Regions from separate parts of the Pseudomonas sp. RGM 3321 genome, predicted to be linked through region 3. Evidence: riboswitches for the same ligand, from Rfam matches in the RefSeq annotation. Region 3 holds a riboswitch; each other region holds the start of a gene.
The links. A riboswitch is a leader RNA that binds a small molecule or an ion and turns the genes downstream of it on or off. The one in region 3 is predicted to bind cobalamin.

Region 1 (6,909 bases), on a different contig from region 3:
GGAATGATTTCGAATGGAATATTCAGTTCCCGCAGATGGCGGATCTGCTCGCCGATGGCGCCATACAGGCCAGGGTCGCCGGAATGCACGCGAGCAACGTCCAGGCCCTGCGCATGCGCGGCCTTTATCAGTTCGATGATCTGCTCCAGATGCAGCTCGGCGCTGTTGGTCACCTGCACGGCCTGATGACCCTCCAGCACTGCGAGCGGCACCAGTGAGCCTGCATAGATAATGACCGGGCATGTGCGAATCAGGCGTTGCCCCTTGACGGTGATCAGCTCGGGATCGCCAGGGCCGGCACCGATGAAATAGACAGTCAATGAATTCTCCGGAATGGATGAGCGCGGAGAGATTATCCGCTGTGTGCAGGACTTATTGCCAAGGCAAATGTGGCGTGGGCGCTTTTCTGCCTTTCGATCAGCAGGGTGGCGGTGCCGTCTCCCAGTTGCGCGGCCAGCGCCAGTGCCGAACCTTCGGCGACACCGTGACAGCCCGTAGTCTGGAAGACCTGCGCAGAACGATGGGTGAGGTACAGCTCCCACGCGACCAGTTGCGCTGCGTTGAAGAACACCAGCGGCACTGCCAGTTGCCCGGCCAGTTCAAGCAGGCCCGGTTCCTGGTCTTTCAGATCGATACATGCCAGCGCAGTGACGCTGGCAATCTCCAGGTCGATCACGCGAAGGCTGTTCTCGATCAGCTCGCGCAACGTCGCTGCAGAGCAACCGCGCCGACAGCCCAGCCCGGCCACCAGTGACGAGCCGGGCTGAACGGTCGGAGAATCAGGCCTGGTGCAGGTCGGCATCGTTTCTGCGGAACAGCCAGGCACTGATCAGCCCCATCGCGACCCAGAACAGCGCGTTGGTTAGCAGCGAGGCAAGCATGAATTGCGATTCCAGAGCTTCGGGTGCCAGGCTCTCATGGACCAGCGGCTGTGGTGCGCCGATAACGTGAGGAACGACCAGAATCGCCACGCCCAGCACTTTGAGCAGCCAGTTCTGACCAAACACCAGCAAGGCCAGCCCGGCGGCAGTCGATGCGGCCGTACCTATCCACCAGGCCTGACGCTGACTCAGTTCGGCGGCAGCGGTGCCTGGCAATTCAGGTGGCAGGCCAAGCGTGGGTGCCAGCACAAAAACCGCGAAACCGGCCAGCCCCCACCATACGCCTTGCACCGTGCGGCCCGGCGCGCGCAGGGTGTAAAGCCCGGCAAGCATCAGGGCGAAGCCTACCGCGACCACCAGATTGCCGCCCGTGGTGGACAGCACACGTTGCCAGCCGTTTTCAGGTTCCCAGGCAGCTTCGTCATGCGCATGACTGTGCTCGGCAGCCGCGCCGTCTGCATGTTCATGGACCTGTTCGGCAGATGCGTTCTCGTAGGTTTCGGCCTGCTGGATCAGTGGCACCACCCAGAAGCTTTGCAGCACGGTCAGCAACAGGGCCGCAAGCAGGCCCGTGAACCCGGCAGTTTGTGCGATTCGCTTGAACATTGTGGAGTCCTTAATGGCAAGGAAAGGCAGCGCTGTGACGGGTATCGTGTGCGGCGTTGTGTACGGCCGCGATGTGCGAGAAACCGGCGAAGTACACCAGACAGGCACCCAGCAGCGCAGCGCTGATGGCGGCTGTCAGGCGTTGAGTGCGGGTGGAGCTGGCGGCGGCGGCGTGGCTGCTGCTGATGGTTGACATGGCGATCCCTCTTGATGATTGGCAAGCGGGCCACGCGCGAAGGAACCTGCCGGCAGACGCCAGAGGTTTCAACTGCGCCCGCCCACCGCGGGTTTGTCATTGCAACGATGTCGGGCCGGTCTCCGGGCTCGCGAGGGGCTCAAACGTCGTACGTTCAAGGCCTGCAAGGTCACCTTCCCATGCCGTGGCACAGTGGATCAGACCTTCTCTCGCTTACCGTTGCGGGGGCAGCACCGGACTTGCTCGACAGCGTGAGCGCACCGGTTTCCCGTTTCACCCCGTGAGGGGCACCCGAAACAAGGCGTACAGGAGAGCATGGGCAGCGGGGGATCGTCAATCTGAACGATTGACCTGTCTGCGGTCACTGCGTAGCCTTGCCGGTTCGAGGTTCTCCATGCGTAAAGCGTTACACATGGAGCTAAGACGGGAATGCGGTACACGCCGCAGCTGCCCCCGCAACTGTAAACGGTGAGGTTCATTGCACAGCCACTGCTGCGGCGGGAAGGCGCAATGAATGCGTGTCGGCATGGTATTCATTGCCTGCCACATGCCGCCGTGAGCCAGGAGACCTGCCTCGAACCGGGCTGACCAAAAGGCCTGCGAATTATCACTACAACCGGGCGGGGTGATCCGGTGGCGATCCGATCCGTGTGCCAGACACGCGGTTCTCGTCCTGTTTGCCCGCCGCATTGCCAAAGGGCACCTGATGAAAACACTGGCCAAGCTTCCCGTCACCATCGTCACCGGCTTCCTCGGCTCGGGCAAAACCACCCTATTGCGACATATGCTCGACAACGCCGAAGGGCGGCGCATCGCGGTCATCGTCAATGAATTCGGTGAGCTGGGCATCGACGGAGAAATCCTCAAGCAGTGCACCATCGGTTGCACCGAAGAAGAGGCCAACGGCCGGGTATATGAGTTGGCCAACGGTTGCCTGTGCTGCACGGTGCAGGAAGAATTCTTTCCGGTCATGCGCGAGCTGGTCGCTCGTCGTGGCGACCTGGACCACATCCTGATCGAAACCTCCGGGCTGGCATTGCCCAAGCCGCTGGTTCAGGCTTTTCAGTGGCCGGAAATTCGCAACGCCTGCACAGTCGATGCGGTGATCACTGTCGTCGACAGCCCGGCAGTACTGGCCGGTACGTTTGCTGCGTTCCCGGATCAGGTCGATGCGCAGCGCAAACTCGACCCGAATCTGGACCATGAATCGCCTTTGCACGAGCTGTTCGCTGATCAACTGGCCAGCGCCGATCTGGTGATCCTTAACAAGGCCGACATGATCGACGCCGAAGGTCTGGCAGCGGTGCGTGCCGAAGTTGCCGAAGAACTGCCGCCAGCCGTCAAGGTGATTGAAGCCAGCAGCGGTCGTCTGCCGATCAGCGTACTGCTGGGTGTTGGCGCCGAGTCCGAGCTGCACATCGATGGTCGCAAGACCCATCATGATCATCACGACGATGACGATCATGATGACCACGATCACGATGCTTTCGATTCGATTTCCCTGAAATTGCCTCAGGCCGATGAAAAGGTGCTGCTCGACGCACTGAATCAACTGGTCGTGCAGCACGGCATTCTGCGGGTGAAGGGCTTCGCGGCCATTCCCGGCAAGCCGATGCGCCTGCTGATCCAGGGTGTGGGCACGCGTTTCGACAAACACTTCGACCGCGCCTGGCGCGCCGATGAAGAGCGTGCCACGCATCTGGTGCTGATTGGTCAGGAGCTGGACGCCGTGGCCCTGCAAGCGCAGCTCAACGCTGCGGTTGTTGGCTAACCCCATGCATTTACTGAGAACCCAGCCCGGCGGTTTCGTACCCGACGACAGCATTGCCGATCTGGGCCAGACCCCGGCCGAGCTGGTAATTCTCTGTAGCGGAGACTCCAGCCTGGCGCTGCTGGCCGAAGCTGCCCGCCAGCTTCCTGACGACTACCCGAGCCTGCGTCTGGCCAACCCGATGCAGGTACAGAATCACGCCTCTGTCGACTTGTATGTCGATGAGGTGCTGCGTCACGCAAAGGTCATTCTGATTTCCCTGCACGGCGGCATCGGTTACTGGCGTTACGGCGTCGAGCGGCTGATGGAGCTCGCGGCACGCGGGGTTCAGGTCATTCTGGTGCCCGGTGATGATCGTCCCGATCCTGAGCTGAGCGATCTGAGCACGGTGCCTGCCGCAGAACGCGACCGGCTCTGGCAGTTTCTGCGTCAGGGCGGCTTGCAGAATGCGCTGGAAATGTATCGTTGCATGGCCAGTCGTTGGCTGGACCGGGACTATTCCTGGACCGAGCCCCAACCGTTGCCACGTACAGCCATTTACCACCCTCGACTGGCAAGCGCGCAGCTCACCGATTGGCAAGCCGACTGGGTTGCGGGGCAGCCCGTTGCGGCGCTGCTGTTCTATCGCTCGCACTTGCAGGCCGCCAATACCGGTTTTATCGACGAGTTCTGTGTGCGCTTACAGGCTATGGGCATCAACCCGCTGCCCATAGCCGTGGCCAGCCTCAAGGAGCCGGGCTGTTTCACTCAGGTAGAGGACTGGCTGGACGAGGCTGAAACCGAACTGATCCTCAACACCACCGGCTTTGCCCAGTCGAGCCCGGAAGCGCCGCATCTGCGCCCGTTTCGGCGCAACGTGCCGGTCATTCAGGCGATCTGCGCGCAGGACAACGAACCTGCATGGCAGGCCAGCGAACAGGGCCTTGGTGCGCGCGATCTGGCGATGCACATTGCCTTGCCGGAGCTGGACGGGCGAATCATCAGTCGGCCAGTCAGTTTCAAGGATCTGGCCTGGCGCAGCGAGCGCAGCCAGTCGGACGTGGTGTGTTACCGCGCCCAGCCGGACAGGATGGATTTTGTCGCGCAACTGGCGCGGCGCTGGATCGAACTGGCGCGGCTGCCCAACGCCGATAAGCGTGTGGCGTTGATCCTGGCCAACTATCCGACCCGCGACGGGCGGATCGGCAACGGTGTAGGGCTCGACACGCCTGCTGCGGCGCTGAACATCCTGCGCGCCATGCAGGCCGAGGGTTATCCGCTGGCACAATTGCCGGACAGCGGCACCGAGCTTATCCAGCAACTGCTGGGTGGTGTGACCAATGATCTGGACAGCATTGATCTGCGGCCCTGCCAGCAAAGCATGGCACTGGAGGAATACCTGGCGGCGTTCAACGAGCTGCCGCAGGAGAACCGTGATGCCGTGAATGCCCGCTGGGGCGCGCCGGACAGCGATCCGATGTTTCGCAGTGGCAGGATGATGATTGCCGGTCTGCGCTTTGGCCTGACCTTCGTTGGCATTCAGCCTGCGCGTGGCTATCAGGTCGACCCCAGCGCGGTGTACCACGACCCGGATCTGGTTCCGCCCCACGGTTATCTGGCGTTTTACTTCTGGCTGCGCAAGACGTACGGAGCGCATGCGGTGGTGCATGTCGGCAAACACGGCAACCTTGAGTGGCTACCGGGCAAGGGCGTCGGCCTTTCCCGAACCTGCTGGCCGGACGCCGTACTGGGTGCCATGCCGAACATCTATCCATTCATCGTCAATGATCCGGGCGAGGGCGCACAGGCCAAGCGGCGTACCCAGGCGGTGATCATCGATCACTTGATGCCGCCCCTGACCCGCGCGGAAACCTATGGTCCGCTGCGCAATCTGGAACTGCTCGCCGACGAGTTCTATGAGGCGCAACTGCTTGATCCGCGCCGCGCGCGCGAGTTGCAACGGGACATTCTCGAACTGGTCCGTGAAACCCATATAGATCGCGAGCTGGCCCTGGGCGAAAACCTCGACAGCGACGCCGATGCGGCGCTCTGGCTGCCGCGTCTGGACACTTACCTGTGTGACCTGAAAGAGTCGCAGATTCGCGATGGCCTGCACATCTTCGGTCAGTCACCACAAGACCGTCTGCGTACCGACACCTTGCTGGCCCTGCTGCGCATCCCGCGCGGCGACGGGCGCGGCGCGCAGTCGAGTCTGTTACGGGCGCTGAGTAAAGCGTTCGGTCTGGATTTCGACCCGCTGGATTGCGAACTGGCCGAACCCTGGACCGGCGCGCGTCCCGCTGCGTTGTTAGCGGTCAGCAGTGACCCGTGGCGCACTGCCGGTGATGCGCGTGAACGGCTTGAGCTTTACGCCGCTGCGCTCATCGAACGCGTGACTCAGGACGAAGCGCTGCACGACTTGCCGGTTGACGATGATCTGGCACTGATTCTCGACAGCCTGCGTGAAGTGGTCGCGCCGCGTCTGGACGCTTGTGGCCCCGGCGAAATGCAGGGCATGCTCGATGCACTGAGCGGCCGCTTCGTTCCGGCAGGCCCCAGCGGTGCGCCGAGTCGGGGGCGTCTGGATGTGCTGCCCACCGGTCGCAACTTCTTTACTGTGGATGTCCGCAATCTGCCGACTACCACGGCTTGGCGTATCGGTTTCCAGTCCGCCAGCCTGTTGCTGGAAAGGCACCTTCAGGACCATGGCGACCATCTGCGTCAGTTGGGGTTGTCGGTCTGGGGCACGGCGACCATGCGCACCGGTGGTGACGATATCGCTCAGGCGATGGCGCTGATGGGTGTGCGTCCGGTCTGGGCGACGGGCAGCCAGCGGGTCGATGATTTCGAGATTCTGCCGGTCAGCCTGCTGGACCGCCCGCGGGTAGACGTGACATTGCGGGTGTCGGGCTTTTTCCGTGATGCCTTCGCCAACCTTATCAAGCTGTTCGACGCTGCGGTGCAGGCAGTTGCCGCGCTGGACGAGCCGGACGACCTGAACCCGCTGGCGGCCCGGGTGCGAGAAGAACGACAAGGTTTTATCGCAGAAGGGTTGAGCGAAGACGAAGCGGCACGTCAGGCGGGCTGGCGGATATTCGGGGCCAAGCCCGGTGCCTATGGTGCTGGCGTGCAGGGCGCAATCGACGGCCGTCTGTGGCAGAGCCGTGAGGACCTTGCCGAGGTTTACCTGAACTGGGGCGGCTACGCCTATGGCGCTGCCGATGAAGGCACGCCTGCGCGTCAGCGCTTTGCCCAGCGTCTGTCTCAGGTACAGGCCGTGCTGCAGAATCAGGACAATCGCGAACACGACCTGCTTGATTCAAACGATTATTACCAGTTTCAAGGCGGCATGCTCGCGGCTTCGGAAACCCTCAGCGGGCAGAGGACCGCCAGTTACCATGGCGATCACAGCCAGCCGGACCTGCCGAAAATCCGCACTTTGAAGGAAGAGCTGAACCGAGTGATACGCTCGCGCG
Region 2 (6,909 bases), on a different contig from region 3:
GACGGTGCCGACTGCCAGACCGGTAAACGTCGGCGTATCGAACGCACCAATGTCGATCTTGCGGTCACTGACGAAATAATCGGTGCTGCCGCGGTGAAAGGTCTTCTCCGGGTCTGGCACGAAGAAGTGTGCGGTACGGCCGCTGGAAGCGCGTGCCAGGTCCGGACGGTCTTCGAGAATCTCGTCCAGACGCTGGCGGTAATAGGCGGTTATATTTTTGACGTAGCCTGCGTCCTTGTAGCGACCTTCGATCTTGAACGAGCGCACGCCTGCGTCCACCAGATCGCGCAGGTTGGCGCTCTGGTTGTTGTCTTTCATCGACAACAGATGCTTTTCGAAGGCGACGACGCGGCCCTGATCATCCTTGAGTGTGTAGGGCAGGCGGCAAGCCTGCGAGCAGTCGCCGCGGTTGGCGCTACGGCCGTTTTGCGCGTGGGAAATATTGCACTGCCCGGAGAACGCCACGCACAGCGCGCCATGAATGAAAAACTCGATAGCGGCATCGGTTTCACGGGCGATGTCACGAATTTCCTGCAGGTTCAGCTCGCGGGCCAGCACCAGTTGCGAGAAACCGGCCTGATCGAGGAACTTCGCCCGGCCCAGGGTGCGGATGTCGGTCTGGGTGCTGGCATGCAGCTCGATGGGCGGAATGTCCAGCTCCATGACCCCGAGGTCCTGCACGATCAACGCGTCCACGCCTGCGTCGTAGAGCTGGTGAATCAGCTTGCGGGCTGGTTCCAGTTCGTCGTCATGCAGGATGGTGTTGATCGTGGTGAAGATCCGCGCGTGATAGCGATGAGCGAATTTGACCAGCTCGGCAATGTCGCTGACCTCGTTGCAGGCGTTGTGTCGCGCACCAAAGCTCGGCCCGCCGATGTACACCGCATCGGCGCCATGCAGGATGGCTTCACGGGCGATGGTTACATCCCGCGCAGGGCTGAGCAATTCCAGGTGGTGCTTGGGTAACGACATGGCAACGGGATCCTGCGGCGGGCAAAGCGCGCATTGTAGTGCCACAGGCCGCGCGGTGCACCTGTTGAAGCATGCGCCAGGTGACCGGCTGACCATCGGCGTGTCTTCAGTGAGAGCGCAAACGCAGGATTTTCGCGCCGTCGAACGGGTCGGTCAGCCAGTGCGCCACAACGCCGAAGGTGCTCAGCAGGCGTTCCGGGGTCAGCACCTCGACCGGCGCACCCAGTGCGACCAGCCGGCCTTTCTCCATGACCGCCACGCGGTCGCAATCCAGCGCCTGATTCAGATCGTGCAGGGCTATCACAGTGGTTACCGGCAAGGCCCTGACCAAGCCGAGGATGGTCAGTTGGTGCTGGATATCCAGATGATTGGTCGGTTCGTCCAGCAGAAGGATCCTGGGTCGTTGCGCCAGCGCCCTGGCGATGTGCACGCGCTGCCGCTCGCCGCCGGACAGGGTGTGCCAGGCACGTTTCTGCATGTGCAGCATGTCCACATCCTGCAAAGCCTGACGAACGATTGCGTCATCGTTGGTACTCCACGGCTCGAGTGCCGACAGCCACGGCGTGCGGCCCAGTTCGACGGCATCCCGTACAGTCACGGCGTCGCTGGTTTCTGCCTGTTGTTCGACCACTGCCAGCAGGCGCGCTACATCTCTGCGGCTCATTGACTCGAGTGGCTGCCCGCCCAGCCTGACGCTGCCGCTGACCGGCTTCTGAATACCGGCCAATAGTTTCAGCAGGGTGGATTTGCCCGACCCGTTAGGGCCGACCACGGCCAGCGTTTCTCCCGCTGCAATGCTCAGGTCGACCTCGCGCAGCAGCGCAGTACCGCGTACCGAATAACCCAGACCGGAGCAACCGAGCACCGCTGCGTTGACCTGCTGAGGAAACGCGTTCATCGAGTGCTATTGCCCCGGATAAGTATCAAAGCGAAGACCGGTGCGCCGATCAGGGCGGTAATGACGCCAATCGGCAGCGCCTGCCCCTTGATCAGCGTGCGCGAGAGGATGTCGGCAGCGATCAGGAACAGTGCGCCGCTCAATGCACTCAACGGCACCAGCCGTGCGTGGCGCACACCGACCAGCATACGCACCGCGTGCGGGATCACCAGCCCGACAAAACCGATGGAGCCAACGATCGACACCATCACTGCGGTGACCAGGGCTGCGGTCGCGATCAGGATGATCTGCACGCGCCGTACGGCAATCCCCAGTGACGCCGCCGAGTCGCTGCCGAAGGTGAACGCGTCCAGCGCTCGCCGGTGCCAGAGGCACACCAGCAGACCGACCAGCACCGTCGGCACTGCCAGCCAGACAGAGTGCCAGCGCACACCGCTGAGATTGCCCAGCAACCAGAACATGATGCCGCGTGCCTGCTCCGAGCTTGCGGATTTGGTGATCAGAAATGATGTCAGGGCATTGAACAGCTGTGAACCGGCGATCCCGGCCAGAATGATCTGCCCGGCTGCAGTGGTGCCTCGCGACGAGTGCGCTAGCAGAGCGACCAGCGAAAACGCCGCCACGGCGCCGACAAAAGCGCCTGCCGACATCGAAATGGCCCCTGCACCAAAGCCCAGAATGGCGACCAGCACCGCGCCGGTCGAGGCCCCGGCGGAAATTCCCAGCAGATACGGGTCTGCCAGCGGATTGCGCAACAAGGATTGCAGCACCACGCCACAGATCGCCAGCCCGGCCCCGCAGGCTGCCGCGACAATCGCGCGGGTCAGCCGGTAGTTCCAGACAATGCCCTCATCGATAGGGTCGAGCACGTAGCTGGCTGCCCAGAGTTTGTTGGCCAGCACCTGAAAAACCACCGGCAGGCTGATCGAGGTTTCGCCAATCGCCGCACCGATCATGATCGCCAGTACCAGCACTGCCGAGACCCAGAGCACATGGCCCAACGCTACTGGTAATCTCATTGTGCCGCGTTGAAACGGTTGGCGGCGTCAGCCAGTTCCTCGAACCCGGTGAACAGGCGCAGACCGGCCTGCATGCCCTCGGCGTCGATGATCACGATCCGCTCATGCTTGACTGCGTCCATGTTGCGCGTCACCGGATCGCTCTTGAGAAATTCGATTTTCTTCAGGTAGTCGTCGGCCGGGAAGCGGCGGCGGTCCATGCGCGCAATCACCAGAATGCTTGGGTTGGCCTTGGCAATGCTTTCCCAGCCCACGGTCGGCCATTCCTCGTCGGACTGGACGATATTGCGCATGCCCAGGCTGTTGAGCATGAAATCCGGGATGCCTTTGCGGCCTGCCACGAAAGGATCGCTGGCAAGATCCGAACTGGAAAACCAGAACAGCGCCGAGACGTCGTTCGCCTTGTTCTGTTTGACATTGGCAATCGCGGCGCTCAGGCGGGCCTTGAGGTCGGCGACCAGCGTGTCACCGCGGTCCTGTACATCGAAAATCTGCGCCAGTTGCTCGATGCTCTTGTAGATGGTTTCGATGCGGAACGGCTCCAGGCGTGTGCCGTCGGCACCGACCAGATTGTTTTTGCCTTCGCAATCGGACGGCAGAATGTAAGTGGGTATTTTCAGGTCATGGAACTGTTCGCGTGTGCCGACCACGCCCTGTTTGCCAACCATCCACTCCAGCTGCACCGTCACCAGTTCCGGACGTTTGCCGATCACCGCCTCAAAGCTTGGGTCGTTGTCGGCCAGACGTTCTACCTTGTCGTTCTGCGCCTTGAAGCGTGGCAAAACGTTGTTGAACCACAGCGACGTGCCCACCAGCCGGTCGCCCAGGCCCAGTTCGTAGAGTATTTCAGTACCGGCCTGACCAATGGTCACTGCCTTGGTCGGTGCATACGCGAACGTCAGGGTCGAACCACAGTTTTCAAGGGTCAGCGGATACTGAGTGGGGGCGGCGAGGGTTATGGTGGACAGCGTCAGGCTGGCGGCAAGTGCGGCAAGGCGGGGCAGCGACATGAAATGCGGTCTCCGTTGGAACAGGTGCCAAGGCGCAATGCACATCAGGAAACACATCCCCGGCAAGTGACCGGGCACAACGGAAAATGCCGCCGCGTGCGGATGTCCTTCCCGGACACCCCGCCGGTTAGTGGGTTGAAGCAGGTCGGCAGGTCTCCTGACTGGCATGTCATCGCCGGGCTCCGGCCTTCCCGGAGCTGAATCCAGTGGCAGTCATGGAGCAGGCTCGATGCCTACAGTTGCGGGGGCAGTTTCGTTTTGGCCTTGTGCAGACAAAGCGTACGAATTCCCTGTTAGTTCCTCTCGGAAACCGACGGGCGGCATGGTAAACGATAAGCGTTTTAGTGGCTAATCCTTTGCGCGCAGGCGCAGCAGACTGTTGATCAGATGCAGGCGCATCGCGGCTCGGGCGGCATCACGGTCCTGATGGACAATGGCGTCAAAGATGGTCTCCTGTTCACGTTGCTGGATGCCCGGATCGTCCTCTGCGTGCAACGACGCGATATTGCCAAAGCCGCTGCGGGTACGAGGCAGGATGCTGCTGCCGAGCTGGCTCATCACATCGGTAAAAAAGCTGTTGGCGGTACACAGTGATATCTGCCGGTGAAACTCGAAATCGGCCTTCATGGTGTCGTGTCCCAGGCGCGCGCAGCGATGCAACTCATCGAGTGCCTGACGGATGGCATCCAGTTGCTCGGGCGTGCGGCGTAGAGCAGCGAGCGCGGCAGATTCCGGCTCGATGCTCAGGCGCAGCTCGATGATGGATACCGCGTCTGCGGGTGTACCGATTGGCGGTTCAACCTGCTGGAAATTACCTGGCTGCGCTGCATCGACCACGAAGGTGCCGATGCCATGCCGGGTTTCGACCAGACCTTCGGCTTGCAGACGCGACATCGCTTCACGAACCACGGTGCGGCTGACCCCGGTTTCACGGATGATCACCTGTTCGGTAGGAAGCTTTTCACCGCTCTGGATCTCGCCTTCGCGAATTCTGCGCGAAAACTCGGCGACCAGTTGCTGGGTTAGGCTGGAGCGACGGCCTTTTGATGCGGAAGGTTGTTCCATGGCGGGTGATCAGGTCCGTGTCGGGTGGCTGAGTATAACCGTACTCAAGGCGTGTTTTGTGTGGGGATCGCAGCCTATACTCGCGTATCGGACAGAACTGAGGCTGCAATGTCGGACAACGCACTTTCCTCGCAAAAGAACCATCGACGCCTGGCAGAAACCCTGGTCGACCGCTTCGCCCAGCGCATGCGAGACGGTGTGCTGGTGCGCGGCGAGAAACTGCCTTCCGAGATCCACATCATGGAAGCCGAGGGTGTCAGCCGCACGGTGGTGCGCGATGCGCTGTCGCGGATGCAGGCCGCGGGGCTGGTGGAAACCCGGCATGGCGTCGGCACCTTTGTTCTCGATATGCCACCGCCTGAAGGTTTTTCGGTAGGGCCTGCGACCATCGCCACCTTGTCCGATGTGCTGAACCTGCTGGAGTTTCGCTTGAGCCTGGAAGTCGAGGCGGCAGGGCTGGCTGCGCAACGACGCAGCCCTGAAGCGTTGCTTGAGCTCAAGCGGGCGTTCGATGCGCTGCTCGAAGGTCCGCAGAAATCCGGAACCACCATCAATGCCGATTTTCAATTTCACCTCAAGATCGCCAAGGCGTCAGGCAATGCGTACCTGATCGATATCATGAAGCATCTGGGCACCAAGCTGATTCCCCGCACGCGGATGAACTCGGCCTACACAGGGCAGAGCGATCGCAACGCCTACCTGACCGGAATCAACACCGAACACCGGCAAATCTACAACGCCATCGCCGAAGGCAACGTCGACGCAGCGCGCTCGGCGATGTATCTGCACCTCAACGGCAGCCGCATGCGCCTGCGCCGCACTCAGGCGCTGTACAGCGACTGAGCGATTGCGGAGTTTCTGCCAGACACCTCTCGTTCCTCACGCTCCAGCGTAGGAATGCCTTGGATGACGCTCCGCGTCACAAACCTGCGCTGCACCACATGCTCGAAAGAGGACGCAGAGCGTCCAGAACGGCATGCGACGCGGAGCGTCGGCACGATAGTGAGATTATCGTTCATCATGCTCCAGTGGGGATGCGCTACAGGAAGTTGTACTGCACGCCCACGCGCAATCTCAGCTGGCGCTTGTCATCTTCGGAATCCACCTTGATGTCGCCGACTTCAAAGAACGGCACCCAGTGCTTGTCCCATTTGTATTTGAAGGCCGCGTTCTGTTCGTAGTCGGTCTTGCCGTTGTCGTAGCGGATGTAATCGGCGTCGAAGTAGGTGAACTGATACTCGTACGCCCAGGGGCCTTTGCTGGCGTAGTTGACCCAGACGTCGTAACGATTGATCGACTGATCATCCATCTGGTTGTCAGGCATTTCATGGTTGACCTTGTCCCTGTCCAGCTTGATCGAGTCGTAGCGGTAACGGCCTGACACGCTCAACTGATCGTTTACTTTGTAACCCAGTTTCAGGCCCATTTTATAGGCCGTCGATTTCTCGATGCTTTCCAGCGCAAACGAAGGCGTCAGCAGCCATTTGTCGTCGAGCCGGTATTGATAGCTGACAGTCAATTCGTGGCCGTTGCCGACGGTGTTGTCGAACGCTACGTCCTGGCGGTCGCCTGCGGTCTTGTATTTGAGCTCGCCTTCGAAGCCCCAGCCGCTGTCCAGCCGGCTGCCGAATTTGACCCGGTCAGCATGCATGCGGGTGCTTTCTGCATATTGGTGACGGTAGTTGATGTACGCGCTGTCGGCATGCGCCCAGGCGCCGGGGAACAGAGCAGTCAGAGAGATCAGTGCGAGTGATTTTTTCATTTTTTTATTCTTGTTTGATGGCTGTTTTGGGTGTGTTGAGGCAAATCGCAGGCAGCCGGATCCCTTGGCCGAGAGGGCCGGGGATCACAGTGTCGGCAGGGTTACGGGTTCAGCGGTCGTGAGCCCGGCGGCGGGTCATCCCGTCGGACGCAGGTCCATGTCGCGGCTGGCCTGAATCAGCAG
Region 3 (6,909 bases):
AGCCCCTCGGCACGCGACGCCAGCCACAGATTCTGGATGGCGCAGGACAACGAGGCCATGTCCATTTCCGGCAAGGTGCGGCGGCCGAAAATATGCTGTTCACGCCCTTCCATCAGTGCGGCGACCAGCACCTCTGCGCAGTCATTGATCCCTTCGACCTTGAGCTTCATGAACTCGTCGGTGCGCTCGCCCAGTGCCTGAGCAGTGCGGATACGTTCTTCTTCTACCTGCGCCTGCATTTTTCCGCGCAACACCGGATCGCTGATGCGAATGAAGCGCCACGGCTGCATCAGCCCGACACTGGGTGCCTGGTGTGCGGCTTCCAGCAAGCGCGCCAGCAACTCGGGGGCCACCGTGCCGCCGACGAAGTGGCGCATGTCGCGACGCTCGGCGATGGCCCGGTACACCGCAGCCCGCTCTTCAGGGCTGAACGCTTGTTCGGTCATGGTTTGAACAGCGCCGCAATCGCCTGAGGGCAGGAAGGGAAATAGAAATGCACGTAGGACGCGGTCAGACGACCCAGGCGATAGACTGCCTCTGCGCCACGCCCGCCGTTGGGGCTGACGCCACGGGCAATCGGCTGTAACTCGGTGCTGGTCAGCGAATGGTGATACGTGTGGCCATGCAGCGTGCCCTCGGGCAGCTCAACCGCTTGCAAGGCCAGCGCCGCCAGACGCTTCTGCATGACCGCCTCACCGGACAGCAAGCCGACCAGTTCGGCGCGCACGCCCTCTACATCGGTCAGGGCTTCGAGTAAATAAAGCATGCCGCCGCACTCGGCCAGAATCGGCTTGCCAGCAATATGGTGCGCCCTGATCGACGCCTGCATCGTCAGGTTTTCCGCCAGCGCAACGTGGTGCAGCTCCGGGTAGCCACCCGGCAGGTACAGGCTGTCGGCGTCGGGAAGCTCGCGGTCATGGATCGGCGAGAAGAAACTCAGCTCAGCGCCCATGTTCCTCAGCAGGTCCAGGCTCGCGCCGTACAGAAAGGCAAAGGCCTCGTCGCGGGCAATGGCGATGCGCACACCTCTGAGTAAAGGCTCGACCTGAACCGGGTCAGGCGCGGTGAAGGTTACGGCTGGCGGCAAGGCCACTTCGCAGGTACTGGCCAGCGCGGCGGCAGCCATGTCCAGCCGCACGTCCAGATCGTTGAGTTCGCTGGCCTGAACCAGTCCCAGATGGCGGCTGGGCAATTCGAAACCGACTTCCCGGGACAGTGCGCCATACCAGCGCAGGCCCTCGGTCAGGCTGTTTTCCAGCAACTGCGCGTGTCGTACCGTGCCAACCCGGTTGGCCAGCACGCCGGCAAACGGTAGATCAGGCTGATAACGCGCCAGCCCGAGCGCCAGCGCGCCAAACGTCTGCGCCATCGCCGTGCCGTCGATCACCCCCAACACCGGTACGCCAAAGTGGCGGGCCAGATCAGCGCTGGACGGTGTACCGTCGAACAGCCCCATGACGCCTTCGATCAGGATCAGGTCTGCCTCATCTGCGGCTTCCCACAACAGGCGACGGCTTTCGTCGGCACCAACCATCCACATGTCCAGCTGGTAGACCGGTGCGCCGCTGGCCCGCTCGAGAATCATCGGGTCGAGAAAATCCGGGCCGCACTTGAACACTCGGACTCTGCGCCCTTGATTGCGGTGCAAACGCGCCAGTGCAGCGGTCACCGTGGTTTTGCCTTGCCCGGAGGCAGGCGCAGCGATCAATACCGCCGGACAATCACGCGGGGCTCTCATTGCGATGCGCTCAATAATGAAGGGTTCACAGCTCGATACCTTTCTGCGCACGAATACCGGCCTGAAACGCGTGCTTGACCACGCCGATCTCGGAAACCGTATCAGCCAGGTCGATCAATTCGGGTTTGGCACCGCGGCCGGTCACCAGCACATGCTGCATCGGCGGGCGGGCCTGCAAATCACTCAGCACCTGTTCAAGGTCGAGGTAGCCATGTTTGAGAGCGATGTTCAGTTCGTCGAGCACCACCAGACCAATGGCCGGATCGCGAAGCATTTCCTGAGACACGGCCCAGGCGGCCTCAGCGGCGGCGATGTCACGCTGGCGATCCTGGGTTTCCCAGGTGAAGCCCTCGCCCATCACGTGATAGCGCACCTGCTCGGGGAAACGGCGGAAAAACATTTCTTCGCCAGTGCTGTTGCGGCCCTTGATGAACTGCACCACGCCGCACTGCATGTCGTGGCCCATGGCCCTGGCAAGCATGCCGAATGCCGAGCTGCTCTTGCCCTTGCCGTTGCCGGTCAAGACCAGCAGCAGGCCGCACTCGTTGGGTGAGCTGGCAATGCGCTCGTCCATCACGGCTTTCTTGCGCAGCATGCGCGCCAGATGGCGTTCGTCGCGTTCGGGGGATTCGTTCATCCGGGTTCTCCGCTCGTGGCAGTCGACAACAGACGGAAGGACAGCACTGGACAGCACGGCAACGCCCTGCACAGAGCACCACCCTCCGTGATGCCATTGAGTGGTTCAGGCCGGTCTCCGGGCTCATGAGCGGGTTACCCCGGCTGCGCGCCTTCCCATGTCGAAACACAGTGGCGTCAGGCACAGCCTTGACTCATTTACCGTTGCGGGGGCAGCGCCGGGATCGGATCTGTCAACCCACACCGGCTTCCCTGTTTCACCCTGCCAATCGAGGATTGCAGAGCACCTGAAACAAACCGCGAAGGGTAGAGTGTTGGGCTGGGAGCGTCAATCGACACCGTCGCCGCGGAACGTGATTGAACCTAGCGGGTTGGCGGTGCCTCTATCAATTATCGGACCACGCCCTTGTTTATGGAGATTCACCATGTTCAGACTCAGACCCCACTACGCAGTGTTGCTTCTGGTTGCCGGTGGCCTTGCTGCCTGCGGCGAGTCTTCGACCCTGCAAGTCTCGGATGGAACAGGCCCCTCGCCCAAACTGCCGGAGCCCAACAAGACGCTCATCCCGACCGTCAACATCGCCCCTGCCATCGGCTGGGAAAAAGGCGCCAAACCGGTGGCCGCACCCGGCACTCAGGTGGCGGCCTTCGCTGAAGGCCTCGACCACCCGCGCTGGCTGTATGTATTACCCAATGGCGACGTGCTGGTGGCGGAAACCAATTCGCCGGCCAAACCGGATGATTCCAAGGGTATTCGCGGCTGGGTAATGGAAAAAGTCATGGGCCGCGCCGGTGCGGGCGTGCCAAGCGCCAACCGCATTACTCTGCTGCGCGACGTGGACAAGGACGGCGTCGCGGAGACCCGCACGGTTTTCCTGCAAAACCTCAATTCTCCGTTTGGCATGACCCTGGTGGGCAACAAGCTGTATGTCGCCGACACCGACCGCCTGATCAGCTTCCCCTATGAAGCGGGCCAGACCTCGATCAGCGCGCAAGCGACCAAGGTCGTCGACCTGCCGGGCGGTACGCTCAATCACCACTGGACCAAGAACGTCATCGCCAGCAAGGATGGCAGCAAGCTGTACGTAACCGTGGGCTCCAACAGCAACGTGGCCGAGAACGGCATGGACAAGGAAGAAGGTCGTGCAGCCATCTGGGAAGTGGACGCTGCCACCGGCAACCACCGCATTTTCGCCTCTGGCCTGCGCAACCCCAACGGCATGGACTGGGAGCCCAAAACCGGCAAACTGTGGACGGCAGTCAACGAGCGAGATGAAATCGGCAGCGACCTGGTGCCTGACTACGTGACCTCGGTGCAGGATGGCGCTTTCTACGGCTGGCCCTACAGCTATTACGGCCAGCACGTCGACGAGCGCGTCAAGCCACAGAACCCGGCACTGGTCGCCAAGGCGATTGCCCCGGATTACGCAGTCGGTCCGCACACCGCTTCGCTGGGCCTGGTGTTCGCCGACGGCAAGACACTGGCTGCACCGTTCAACGAAGGCTTGTTCATTGGCCAGCACGGCTCCTGGAACCGCAAACCGCACAGCGGCTACAAGGTGGTGTTCATTCCATTCAGCGGCGGCAAACCCAACGGCACCCCGGTCGATGTGTTGACCGGCTTCCTCAACAAGGATGAAAAAGCCATGGGTCGCCCGGTTGGCGTGGTCAATGACCAGCGCGGCGGATTGCTGGTGGCCGACGACGTCGGCAACAAGATCTGGCGCGTGACATCCGCCAAGGCTGCTCAGTAACGCCGAGCCTAGAGGTTTGACGCAGAGCGTTGCACGATAGTTGAGATCATCGTTCCCTACGCTCCAACACTCGGCGTTACACACAAGTCCTGAAGAGCCCGGAATACGTGCCTTTCAGGGTTCTGCCCGAAGGGCGTAGGAGCGAACTTGTTCGCGAAGGCGGTGTTTCAGAAGATGCATTTTCGGCGATCATACAAGCCCTTTCGCGAACAAGTTCGCTCCTACGGCCTGCGGCCAGAATCTAAAGTAAAGTTGAGCGCTCCGCGTGGGCGTGGGCATGCAGTTCTGGACGCTCTTGAGTGCGCGCAGAGCAATCAGCGCGAAGCGCTTAAGGCCGATTCTGCGCCAGGCTGGACGGCTGAATCACGCGTTTGGCGTTGAGATAGGCTTTCTGCCAGTAAGGCTTGTCGAGGCTGTCGAGCTTGACCGTGCCGCCGCTGGCCGGCGCATGCACGAAGCGGCCTTCGCCGACGTAGATGCCCGCGTGGGACACCTGCGAGCCGCCCGAGGTGGCGAAGAACACCAGATCCCCTGACTGCAATTGCTCGCGACGGATATTCGGCACGCCCATCACGATCATCTCGCGCGTGGAACGCGGTAGGGAAATGCCCGCTGCATCACGATAGACATAACCTATAAGACCGCTGCAATCAAAACCGGAGTCAGGCGTGTTGCCGCCCCAGCGATAAGGCGTGCCAACCAGCCCCAACGCACGAAACAGCACGTCTTCGGCAGCCGGAGAAAGAATCTGAGGGGGAGCAGTGACCACCGGACGCTGAACGATCCGGGGTGCTTTGGGCGGTGGCGGCGCGCTGGCGCAAGCCCCCAGCAACGCAGCAACAGAGATGACTATCAGGCGCAACGCAATCGACATAACCACAACAACCTATCCGGATGCGGCTTACGCTGCCGAGAAGCTCAAAAACGCAGAAAGACCCGAAGGTCTTGTTCTGCGCGTTCTATTTTATTTACGCCGCTTGGGCGCGGTCTTGACTGTAGTCGAAGTCATCGCCGTTGTCTGCGTTACTTCAGGTGTCGATTTTACTGCAACAGTACCCGGGGCCATCGCCAGAGGCCGCTTGGCCTCGATGAAGGTCTTGCTCCAGTAGGCGTCATCGAGGCTGTCGATGCGCACACCGCCGCTGCGGCGACTGCTGGAGTGGATGAACTGCCGATTACCGGCGTAGATCGCTGCATGGCTGACCTGACCGCGACCGCGAGTACTGAAGAACAGCACATCGCCCGGCTGAAGCTTGTTGCGCGCCACCAGAGGTGCGTTGACGTTGATCATTTCACGCGTGGAACGTGGCAGGCTCATGCCGGCCTCTTCGCGAAACAGATAACCGATGAAGCCGCTGCAATCGAAACCCGAAGAAGTCGACGTGCCGCCGAACTTGTAGCGTGTGCCGATCAGCGACTTGCCACGCTCCAGGATGCTGTCGGCCAGGGCCGGCAGTTGGTAAGACTTGTTATCAGCGAACTGGGACAGTTCGTCTTCGGTAGCGAGCTCGTCCTGCAGGACTGCCGCGTCGGCGCGACGGGCTGCGGACTGGGCATTTGCATTGATTGCGCTCTGATAGCGTGGAACTGGCTGGACCTGTTCCTGCTGTGCGACCGGCATATTGGCCGAGCAACCGAAGAGGAATGTAACGAGTGCGAGAGGCACGAGGGGTGCAAAGCGAACAACCTGCATGGGCACAACCGTGGCTGACTAGTTAAGATGGCGAGACTATGCCTTTTATGAAGGTGATTTGCAAATTCAATCGAACTAGATGTGACTTATGAGTTCCGCCATGACATGTGCTGCACGGCATTGCAAAAAGACGTCCATCTGCGCGCTGTGATCGGTCGGCTGCGGATTGATTTCCGCCGTAAAACCCCCGGAAACTCTGGTGCGAATGACCGGTTCGTGAATGTAGGGGAAGCTTGCCGTGGTACCAATACTCAGGACTGCGTCATAGCCTTTAGCCAGTTGTTCATACAGTGTTTCCAGTGCCCTTTCAGGGAGCATTTCCTGAAAAAGAACGACGGGCGGTCGCATAACGCCACTACATGCCGGGCATAAAGGGGGCAAAGGACGCTGCAAGTGCTCACTCAATTGCGGATCTTCAGCGCCGCAGGATTGGCAAAACAGTGGCGAGAGCTGCCCGTGAATTTCGATCAGGCGCTCCGGCGGGCTGCCAGCGGCGCGATGATAGCCGTCGACATTCTGGGTCAGCACCCAGCACTCGGGCTTGATGCGCTGCAACTGCGCGATGGCGTAATGCGCGACGTTGGGCTCACCTCCCAGGCAGGCCTTGCCCAGCTCGGCAATATATTTCCAGCACAGCTCGGGGTCACGGCGCAGCATCGGCCCGGACAGGGCCATTTCGATAGGCAAGCCATCGTCGGTCTTGCCGTTGTACAGCCCGCCAACGCCGCGATAGGTCGGCAAGCCCGAATCAGCCGACAGTCCTGCCCCGGTGATCACCAGAATCCGTTGTGCATGGCGCAAGGCTGCCGCCGTTTGCATCAACAGCGCCTGATCTACCACCCCAGCGTCTCTTTAAGGAAGGGAATGGTCAGCTTGCGCTTTTCCTGGAGTGACGCCTGATCAAGGCGCTCAAGCAATTCGAACAGCGCGCTCATGCTGCGTGTACCACGCGTCAGGATGAAATGGCCTACCTCATCGGTAAGGTGCAGGCCGCGCCGTGACGCACGCAGTTGCAGCGCACGCAGCTTGTCTTCGTCGGAAAGACCACGCATCTGGAATACCAGGGCCATGGTCAGACGGGATTTCAG

Region 1: it holds a riboswitch for cobalamin, as region 3 does, so the genes downstream of both, cobW (cobalamin biosynthesis protein CobW) here and cobO (cob(I)yrinic acid a,c-diamide adenosyltransferase) in region 3, are expected to answer to the same signal.
Region 2: it holds a riboswitch for cobalamin, as region 3 does, so the genes downstream of both, RGM3321_RS06660 (ABC transporter substrate-binding protein) here and cobO (cob(I)yrinic acid a,c-diamide adenosyltransferase) in region 3, are expected to answer to the same signal.

Annotation. Positions count from the first base shown of each region.
Region 1 covers NZ_JALHBH010000114.1:93,857-100,765, reverse strand. Annotated here, with positions in the region: gene cobM (precorrin-4 C(11)-methyltransferase) at 1-320, opposite strand, end outside; gene RGM3321_RS17785 (cobalamin biosynthesis protein) at 353-802, opposite strand; gene RGM3321_RS17780 (CbtA family protein) at 780-1,487, opposite strand; gene RGM3321_RS17775 (CbtB-domain containing protein) at 1,498-1,683, opposite strand; cobalamin riboswitch at 1,779-1,993, opposite strand; cobalamin riboswitch at 2,052-2,275, shown strand; gene cobW (cobalamin biosynthesis protein CobW) at 2,390-3,454, shown strand; gene cobN (cobaltochelatase subunit CobN) at 3,459-6,909, shown strand, end outside.
Region 2 covers NZ_JALHBH010000097.1:23,840-30,748, forward strand. Annotated here, with positions in the region: gene RGM3321_RS06645 (U32 family peptidase) at 1-972, opposite strand, end outside; gene RGM3321_RS06650 (ABC transporter ATP-binding protein) at 1,079-1,870, opposite strand; gene RGM3321_RS06655 (iron chelate uptake ABC transporter family permease subunit) at 1,867-2,889, opposite strand; gene RGM3321_RS06660 (ABC transporter substrate-binding protein) at 2,886-3,899, opposite strand; cobalamin riboswitch at 4,029-4,229, opposite strand; gene RGM3321_RS06665 (FadR/GntR family transcriptional regulator) at 4,248-4,964, opposite strand; gene RGM3321_RS06670 (FadR/GntR family transcriptional regulator) at 5,073-5,807, shown strand; gene RGM3321_RS06675 (oligogalacturonate-specific porin KdgM family protein) at 6,004-6,726, opposite strand; gene RGM3321_RS06680 (ABC transporter ATP-binding protein) at 6,862-6,909, opposite strand, start outside.
Region 3 covers NZ_JALHBH010000103.1:38,668-45,576, reverse strand. Annotated here, with positions in the region: gene bluB (5,6-dimethylbenzimidazole synthase) at 1-446, opposite strand, end outside; gene RGM3321_RS09790 (cobyrinate a,c-diamide synthase) at 443-1,738, opposite strand; gene cobO (cob(I)yrinic acid a,c-diamide adenosyltransferase) at 1,764-2,375, opposite strand; cobalamin riboswitch at 2,466-2,680, opposite strand; gene RGM3321_RS09780 (sorbosone dehydrogenase family protein) at 2,800-4,128, shown strand; gene RGM3321_RS09775 (C40 family peptidase) at 4,457-5,002, opposite strand; gene RGM3321_RS09770 (C40 family peptidase) at 5,093-5,821, opposite strand; gene RGM3321_RS09765 (NAD-dependent deacylase) at 5,897-6,661, opposite strand; gene hda (DnaA regulatory inactivator Hda) at 6,655-6,909, opposite strand, start outside.